2 regions of the Streptomyces sp. NPDC007983 genome follow, and region 2 is predicted to be linked to the other one. Evidence: riboswitches for the same ligand, from Rfam matches in the RefSeq annotation. Region 2 holds a riboswitch; the other holds the start of a gene.

Region 1 (3,964 bases), on a different contig from region 2:
GCTCAGGATGGTCTGGGTGGAGCGGTAGTTCTGCTCCAGCAGGATCGTCCGCGCGTCCGGATAGTCCTCCTCGAACTGGAGGATGTTACGGATCGTGGCGCCCCGGAACGCGTAGATCGACTGGTCGGCGTCGCCCACGACGCACAGCTCCCCGGGCTCCACGGCTTCCTCGTCCGTGCCGGAGCCCGCGCCCGCGCCCGCGCCAGTGCCCACCAGCTCGCGCACCAGCGTGTACTGAGCGTGGTTGGTGTCCTGGTACTCGTCGACCAGGACGTGCCGGAAGCGGCGGCGGTAGTGCTCGGCGACGTCCGGGAACGCCTGGAGCAGATTGACCGTGGTCATGATGATGTCGTCGAAGTCGAGGGCGTTGGCCTCGCGCAGCCTCGACTGGTACATCGCGTACGCCTCGGCGAGCGTCTTCTCGAAGCCATCCGCCGCCTGCCCCGCGAAGGTCTCCTCGTCGATCAGCTCGTTCTTCAGGTTGGAGATCTTGGCGCTGAACGACTTCGGCGGGAACTTCTTCGGGTCCAGGTCGAGATCCCGGCACACCAGCGCCATCAGCCGCTTCGAGTCGGCGGCGTCGTAGATCGAGAACGATGAGGTGAAGCCCAGCTTCTTCGACTCGCGGCGCAGGATGCGGACGCAGGCGCTGTGGAACGTCATCACCCACATGGCGTTCGCCCGCGGGCCGACCAGCTCCTCGACCCGCTCCTTCATCTCCCCCGCCGCCTTGTTGGTGAAGGTGATGGCGAGGATCTGCCCGGGGTGCACGTGGCGGGTGCCGAGCAGATACGCGATGCGGTGGGTGAGCACCCGGGTCTTGCCGGACCCGGCCCCCGCGACGATCAGCAGCGGCGAGCCCGTGTGCTCCACGGCGGCCCGCTGCTGCTCGTTCAGCCCCTCCAGCAGCGCCGCCGGGTCGATGGCCGGGCGGGCCGCGCCGTCCCGGTAGTACGCCTCTCTGGTCCCCCCGCTCGGCACCGGCGCGTCGAAAGCGCCCGTGAAGAGGTGGTGCGGCACGTCCTCGCCGCCTGAACCGCCGGCGGGGTCCGGGTGCGCGGAATCCTCGGGCGGCGGGGGCTCCTCGCTCGGAGGCCCGAGATCCGCCAGGAAGCTGTCGTCAAAGAGGCTGCTCATCGCTCACCGAGTTTAGGCGGCCGCACTGACAGCCTACGCATGGACTGCACATGGATGTCACGAAACGGTTTCGGGCAAAACGACCACCAGCCTTCACAGGAGCACCACGAGTTGGCTACCGTCCTCCCCCAGGCGGCCCGTACACCCGTCGGCGAACCGCGCCGGCCCGGGCGGCCTCCGCCGAGTCCGGCCACGTCGCAAGGCGCCCGGAGCCGGGGACCCACAACGCAACATGGGGTGAATCGGCCCGAGTGGCGGTACGACGCGTACGACATGTCGTCCATCCGCAGAGGCCGTAGGGCAACCTTCCGAACCGCCCGAACCCGACAGCTAACCCGGTAGGCGGTCCACGGAAGGAGTCGCCTCCCTTGGCGTCGCACCGCAAGCCGCGGACCCGAATACCCACCGCCACGTCGTCCACCGGGCGCCGTACCGCCGTCGGATTCACCACCGCCGCCCTCGCCTCCGTCACCCTTCTCTCCCAGACCGCGAACGCCGCCCCGGGCGACCCGAGGCCCGGCACCACGCAGTCGATCGAGGCGGTCAAGGAGAAGGTGGACACCCTCTACCACCAGGCGGAATCCGCCACCCAGCACTACAACGCCGCCAAGGAGCGCTCCGAGCAGCAGCGCACCAAGGTCAACCGGCTGCTGGCCGATGTCGCCGAGAACACCGAGAAGCTCAACGAGGCCCGCCGCACACTCGGCACCTACGCCGCGGCCCAGTACCGCAACGGCGGCATGACCTCGAGCGCCGCGAGCCTGCTGTTCTCCAACGACCCGCAGGACCTCTTCGACCAGTCCCATCTGATGAGCCGGATGGCCGGTTCGCAGAAGAGAGCCGTCGACGACTTCCAGACGCAGGCGGCGAAGGCCGCCAAGGAGCGCAGGGAGGCCGCCAAGAGCCTGGCGTCGCTGACCGAGACCCAGAAAGAGCTGAAGACCAAGAAGAAGTCCGTCCAGGACAAGCTGTCCCAGGCCCGCCGGCTGCTGGCGAGCCTGACCGCCAAGGAGAAGGCGCGGCTGGCGGCGATCGAGAAGAAGAAGGCCGAGGAGGCGCGGCGCAAGGCGGCCGAGCTGGCCGAAAAGCAGCGGCAGGCCGCGGCCCAGCAGCAGCAGGAGCAGCAGCAGGAGCAGCAGTCGAGCGGAAGCTCCTCTTCCGGCAGCGGCTCCAGCACCGGCTCCTCCACCTCCACGAACAGCACCAAGGCGGCCAAGGCCATCGACTTCGCGGAGTCCCAGCTCGGCAAGCCGTACGTCTGGGGCGCGACCGGCCCCACCTCCTACGACTGCTCAGGGCTCACCCAGGCCGCCTGGAGGGCCGCCGGTGTCTCGCTGCCGCGCACCACGTGGGACCAGGTGAAGGCCGGTACGCGTGTCTCGACCTCCGACCTCAAGCCCGGTGATCTCGTCTTCTTCTACGACGACATCAGCCACGTCGGGCTCTACATCGGCAACGGCATGATGATCCACGCCCCGAAGCCGGGGGATGTGGTCAAGAAGGCACCGATCACCGAGATGCCGATCTACGGAAGCGTCCGGCCCGCATAGCGGTAGTAACGGCGGTAGACAGACGCTGCGGCTGCCCGATGCGCGATCGGGCAGCCGCACCGCTTCCGCGTCACATGATCACGCGATCACGAGATCACGTGCCCGGCTTGCGCCCGTACACGTACACGTCGTCGCCGTTCCGCAGCAGGCTCCAGTACTTCTTCGCGTCGCCGGACCGCATGTTGACGCAGCCGTGGGAGCCGGGCGGCGACCATACGCTTCCCGCGATGGAGTGGAAGGCCTGGCCGCCGTCGAAGAACTGGCTGTACGGCATGGCCACGTGGTACAGCGTCGACCAGTGGTCGATGTCCCGCCAGTAGACCTTCTTCAGCCCGGTGCGGGTCTCGTACTTGTCCCGCCCGCTGCGCACCGGCACCGGCCCGAACACCAGCCGCGAACCGTCCTGCACCCAGCTGAGCTGCCGGGTGAGGTCGACGCAGGCGATGCGGCCCTTGTTGGTGGGGCACTTACGCGCCGCGTTGGGGTTGTGCCCCGCCGCCCGCTGCGCGTTGATCAGCTTCATGACGCCCCAGGTGACGGGGCCCGCGTAGCCGATGGTCGGGCTGATGCCGTGGTTGATCTGGAAACTCCGCGTCGCGCGGCAGTCCCCCGAGGACTGCCGACCGTCGACGGGACGGCCGAGGAACCTCTCGACCTGCTTCTGATACGGACCGGTGCTCGCCGTACACGACGTCGCCGCCTGCGCCGGTGCCGTACCGAGTGCGACGGACAACGGCACCACCATGCCCGCCATGCCCAAAGCCACCGCCGTACGGCGGCGCCATGCCCGCCACGCCCCGAACTCTGCCTTTACCCCCATTGCGCGCTCCCTCCGGGCTTGCCCTTGACGGGTAAGACAGTCGAAGAGCGCGTCGGGTTGCGCTTACAGGTGCGATTTCCCCCATTCCGCCCCTTCCCGCCCCCGGTTGGCCCATCGGCGACGCGGGAGGGAGGGGAGGGGAAGGGAGGGAGAGCCGGTGCCGGGTCAGGTCCAGAGGACGGCGATGAAGATGTTCACCGTCGTCAGCGCGCCGACGGCGCCGAACAGCGCGGGCTCCACCTTCTCCTCGTCCCGCTTCACATACACCAGCCCCAGGATCACGACCAGCAGCGCCAGCTTGACGCCGATCTTGACCGTGTTGACGGTCTGATCGTCCGCCTGGTTCAGCCCGACCAGTGCGGCGCCCGTGACCAGCATGGTCAGGGCGCCGTGCAGCATGCCCGGCGTCATCCGCGCGCCGCCCCCGCGCATCGCCGTGAGCTGGGAGAGGAAGCCC
Region 2 (3,964 bases):
GGTAGCCGTACGAACCGGCCCAGCCCGCCTGGGTGATGGTGCCGCCGCCCACCGCCTTGACCGGGGTGCCGGTCGGGGCGGCGAAGTCCTGGCCGGTGTGGTCGGCGGACCACAGGTCGCCGGCCTGGCCGAAGCCCGCGGTCAGCGTGTACGAGGCGACGGGGAGGGTGAGCCCGCTGGACGTGGACGTCTTGGCGGGGCGGTCGGCGGCGGCCTTGGCCGCGGCCTCCTTCTCGGCCTCCGCCTTCTCCTTGGCCTCGGCGGCCTTCTTCTTGGCGGCGGCCTCGGCCTTCTTCTGCTCGGCCAGGTCGCGGGCCTTGGCGGCGGCCTTGGCCGCGTCGTCGGCGGCGGCCTTGGCGGCGGCCCGCGCCGCGGCCTCGCGCCGGTCGTCGTCCGCCGCGGTCTGCTGGCTCTCGGCCTGCCGCAGGATGCGGGTGCGCAGCGCCTCGCCCGAGTCGGTGGCGCTGGTGGTGAGGGTGGCCGCGGCGGGCTGGGAGGAGTCCTGGTCGTCGGCCATCAGGGAGCCGATGCCGGGCAGGTCCTTGGCGGCGGGCAGCTGGGCCTTGACCTCGTCGGCGACGTGGGCGAGGTCCGGCATGGAGATCGGTACGGCCGGCCGGTCCTTGGCGCTCGCCATGCCGCCCGCGCCGACCGCCGCGATGACGCCGACGCCGAGGACGGCGCCGCTGCGGGCCATGGTCCCGCCGCGCTGCTTGACGACGCGGTGCTTGCCGCGCAGCGGGGCGATGGACTCCTCCGTCGGGTTCCACTCGTCCCAGACGGCTTCTTTGGCGACGGAGGAATCATCCCCTTCGGCGCCGAGGCCGATCGTGGGCCGGGCGCCGGCTCCGGCGTCGAAGCCGACTCCGTACGCGGTCGCGGTGCCGATGCCGGTACCGGACGAGCGGTACGGAGCTTCGTCCAGTACGGACCTGTTGGACGCCACCGGGGCGCACTCCTTTCCTTCCCTCTCGCCTACCGGGTTAGCTGACGGGTTCGGAGCAGGAAGGTCTCCTACGGGTCAGGTTCGACCCGATTCACCCCAAGGTGGTGGTTCCCCGGTTCCCTGTGCTGCGGCTGTTACCGCCGTGGTGCGTGGTGCCGCTGGTGGTGCTGTCGCTGCACGTATGGGATTCGGCGACGGCGCACGGTGCCGCCTCTGCGACGGCTGTGTCGACCGCGCTGCGTTATCGAACGTTAATAGAGAGCGCGACATGATTCCAAGCTCTTCTGAAGAATCCGCGCAGCTTTGGGATGAACTTAGTAAGCATCGGGGGACAAGTAGGGGCGTTTCACCCCGGTTGAAAAGGGATGGTAAAAACCTCCGGCGAGCTGATCGTGCGTCAATCGTTATGCGTACGCGTCACGGTCGGCTACGGTCCGTGTCCGGAGCGGGCGCCGTCGTTCCGTTCGCCGTCGTTCCGTTCGCCGTCGTTCCGTTCGATACGGGCGGCCGCCGGACCGCGAGGAGTGCCATGTCGTCCGAGGTCTCCCCGCCCGTATGCCGCGCGACGTCCTCCACCAGCGCGTCGAGCAGCCCGCCCGGCCCGGGGAAGCGGCGGCCGCGCAGCCGCTCCTCCGGTACGTAGAACGTGCCGTGCCGGTCGCGGGCCTCGGTCACCCCGTCCGTGAACAGCAGCAGCGTCGCGTCCTCGGGGAACCGCAGCTCCGTCACCCGGTCGGGCCACGCGCCCAGTTCGCCCATCCCGAGCGGCAGCGCGGCCGTCTCCGGCCCCAGGGGCCGTACCTCGCCGTCGCCGGGCAGCAGCAGCGGCGCGGGGTGGCCGCGGTTGATGAGGCGGAGGATGGAGTCGCCGCGCGGGATCTCGCCGAGGACGGCGGTGGTGAACCCCTCGAACGCCTCCAGCTCGGCCCGCCGCGCGCCCTCGCGCCGCAGTGCCCGCTCCAGCCGCCCCGCCAGCCCCTCCAGCGTCGTCTCCTGCTCCGCCGCCTCCCGGAAGGCGCCGATGAGGACCGCGACGACCTCCACGGCCTGCAGCCCCTTGCCGCGCACGTCCCCGACGAGCAGCCGTACGCCGTGCGGGGTGTCCTGCACCGCGTACAGGTCGCCGCCGATCGCCGCGTACCGCTCGGCCGCCACATAGCGCGCCGCGACGTCCAGCCCGGCGATGCGGGCGGGCGGTACGGGCAGCACGGCCCGCTGCGCCGCCTCCGCGACACCGCGCGCCGACGCCAGCCGACGGTCGCCGCGGCGGACGACGCGGTTGATCACGAGCGCGAGCAGGGCGACGGTGGCCACCGTGGCGATCTCGGTCGCGGCCTGGGTCGGGTCCTTCACGCCGTGCAGTTCGGCCAGCAGGCATACGGCGAGGAGGGCGAGGACCGCGGTGGCGACGGTCTGCCGCAGCGGGAAGAGGGAGGCGGCGACCAGCGGGGCCGCGGCGAAGAAGGGGGAGGCGGTGTACGGGGCCGGGGCGGCGAGGTCGAACGCGACGCCGACGAGCAGGAGGACGGCGGGGGCCCAGCGGATCGGCCGGCGCCCCGCCGATGCCTGGACGGCCTCCTCGGCCATGACGAGTCCGGGGGCCGCGACCGAGGACCGGGCGGCGGGCGTACGGACGGGCGTACGGGCACCCGTACGAGCCCTGGTCCCTCGCACCCGCGCCACCGGCTTCTCCCGCTGTCCCTGGATCCATGACCCCGTCACCAGGCTCCCGGGCGCCGGGGCACGGTGCGAGCCGGTGGCGGCCATGTGGGTGCGTCGTCAGATGCGTCGCCGGGTGGCCGCCCCTGGACGCCGAGCGGCCCCGGATGACAGGCATCCGAGGCCGCGGGGTGGGCCGTGGCGTCCGCCGGGGCCCGGTCAGCCGCGGCCGAAGCCGCCGCCTTGGTTCTCGTGGCCTCAGGGGGTGCCGTAGGCGATGTTGGTGCAGTTGCTGCCGACGGTGATCCCGCCCGTGGGCGCGGTCCCGGAGACAGCGGCGATGGGGCCGGTGGCCGTGTCGCAGTCGTTGCCCTGGTAGGCCGCGATGCCTTGGGTGAAGTTGAGGCAGTTGCTGGCGGCAGTGATGTCACCCGTGGCGGCGCCCACGGAAGTGGCGACGATGGCGCCGGTGGACGTGTCGCACGTGTTGCCCTGATACGCCCCGAAGGGGTCGAAGCCCCCGTAACCGTGGGCGGACGCTCCACCCGCGCTCCCCAGGACCAGGGCGCCTGCCGCCACGGTCAGGACAGCTACCTTCTTGCCGATGTTCACTTGATTTCCTCCAGAAAAGCCGAATCCGCGGAAAACCACACGTTCCGATTGAACGGAAGGACATCCGCGACACCGGGGAGGCGCGCACGCACTTCACCCGATGGGCCCACTGTCGGATTAGCCGGAAGTCAGCACCTCAAGGGATCGACGCCGTCAAAGATCGACGCCGAGGGCGCGGGCGTGGCGGTCGGCCGCCAGCTCCGCCGACACCTCGTCGAGGTACACCTCGCACACCAGCCGTCCGTCCCGGGTCAGGTTGTGCTCCAGCTCCCACAGCACGATCTCGTCGCCGCCCGCGAGCAGGAAGGCGTGCTCGTAGAAGCGGCACCAGGTGGCGTCGGGGCCGCCGGAGCGGCGGCGCGGCTTGGGGGCGAGGGCGATGTCATGGGCGAACGCGGTCGCCAGCAGCCGCTCGGTCTCCTCCCCCGGCCGGTCCGGGTTCTCCGCGCGGCGCAGTACGCGGCGGGCGTGGTCGGCCGAGTCGTCGGCGACGTACGCACGCTGGGCGTCCGGGGGCTCGGCGGCCTGGAGCATCTGATCCGGCAGCCACAGCGGTAACCCGTCCAGCTCCTCCCAGCGGGCGCCGCCGATGCACCGGTGGACGCGGCGCTCGGCGAGCTCCAGGGCGTCCTCGTGCGCGTACAGCTCGAACAGCGGGCGGTCGTCCGGGCCGGTGTTGTGCTCCAGCTCCCACAGCAGCAGGCTGCTGCCGTCCGGCAGCAGGAAGACATGCCGGTACGTCGTGTA

What was found. Region 2 has a riboswitch for cyclic di-AMP ahead of ACFZCY_RS04610 (peptidoglycan DD-metalloendopeptidase family protein). Riboswitches for the same ligand answer to the same signal wherever they lie in the genome.
Region 1: another riboswitch for cyclic di-AMP. It lies ahead of ACFZCY_RS34525 (NlpC/P60 family protein); the one in region 2 lies ahead of ACFZCY_RS04610 (peptidoglycan DD-metalloendopeptidase family protein).

What each region holds. Positions count from the first base shown of each region.
Region 1 covers NZ_JBIBJI010000016.1:9,890-13,853, reverse strand. The annotation lists gene pcrA (DNA helicase PcrA) at 1-1,137, opposite strand, end outside; cyclic di-AMP (ydaO/yuaA leader) riboswitch at 1,306-1,498, shown strand; gene ACFZCY_RS34525 (NlpC/P60 family protein) at 1,506-2,687, shown strand; gene ACFZCY_RS34520 (L,D-transpeptidase family protein) at 2,782-3,507, opposite strand; gene ACFZCY_RS34515 (hypothetical protein) at 3,673-3,964, opposite strand, start outside.
Region 2 covers NZ_JBIBJI010000001.1:971,792-975,755, reverse strand. The annotation lists gene ACFZCY_RS04610 (peptidoglycan DD-metalloendopeptidase family protein) at 1-946, opposite strand, end outside; cyclic di-AMP (ydaO/yuaA leader) riboswitch at 958-1,089, opposite strand; gene ACFZCY_RS04605 (SpoIIE family protein phosphatase) at 1,364-2,533, opposite strand; gene ACFZCY_RS04600 (hypothetical protein) at 2,864-3,217, opposite strand; gene ACFZCY_RS04595 (DUF6227 family protein) at 3,371-3,964, opposite strand, start outside.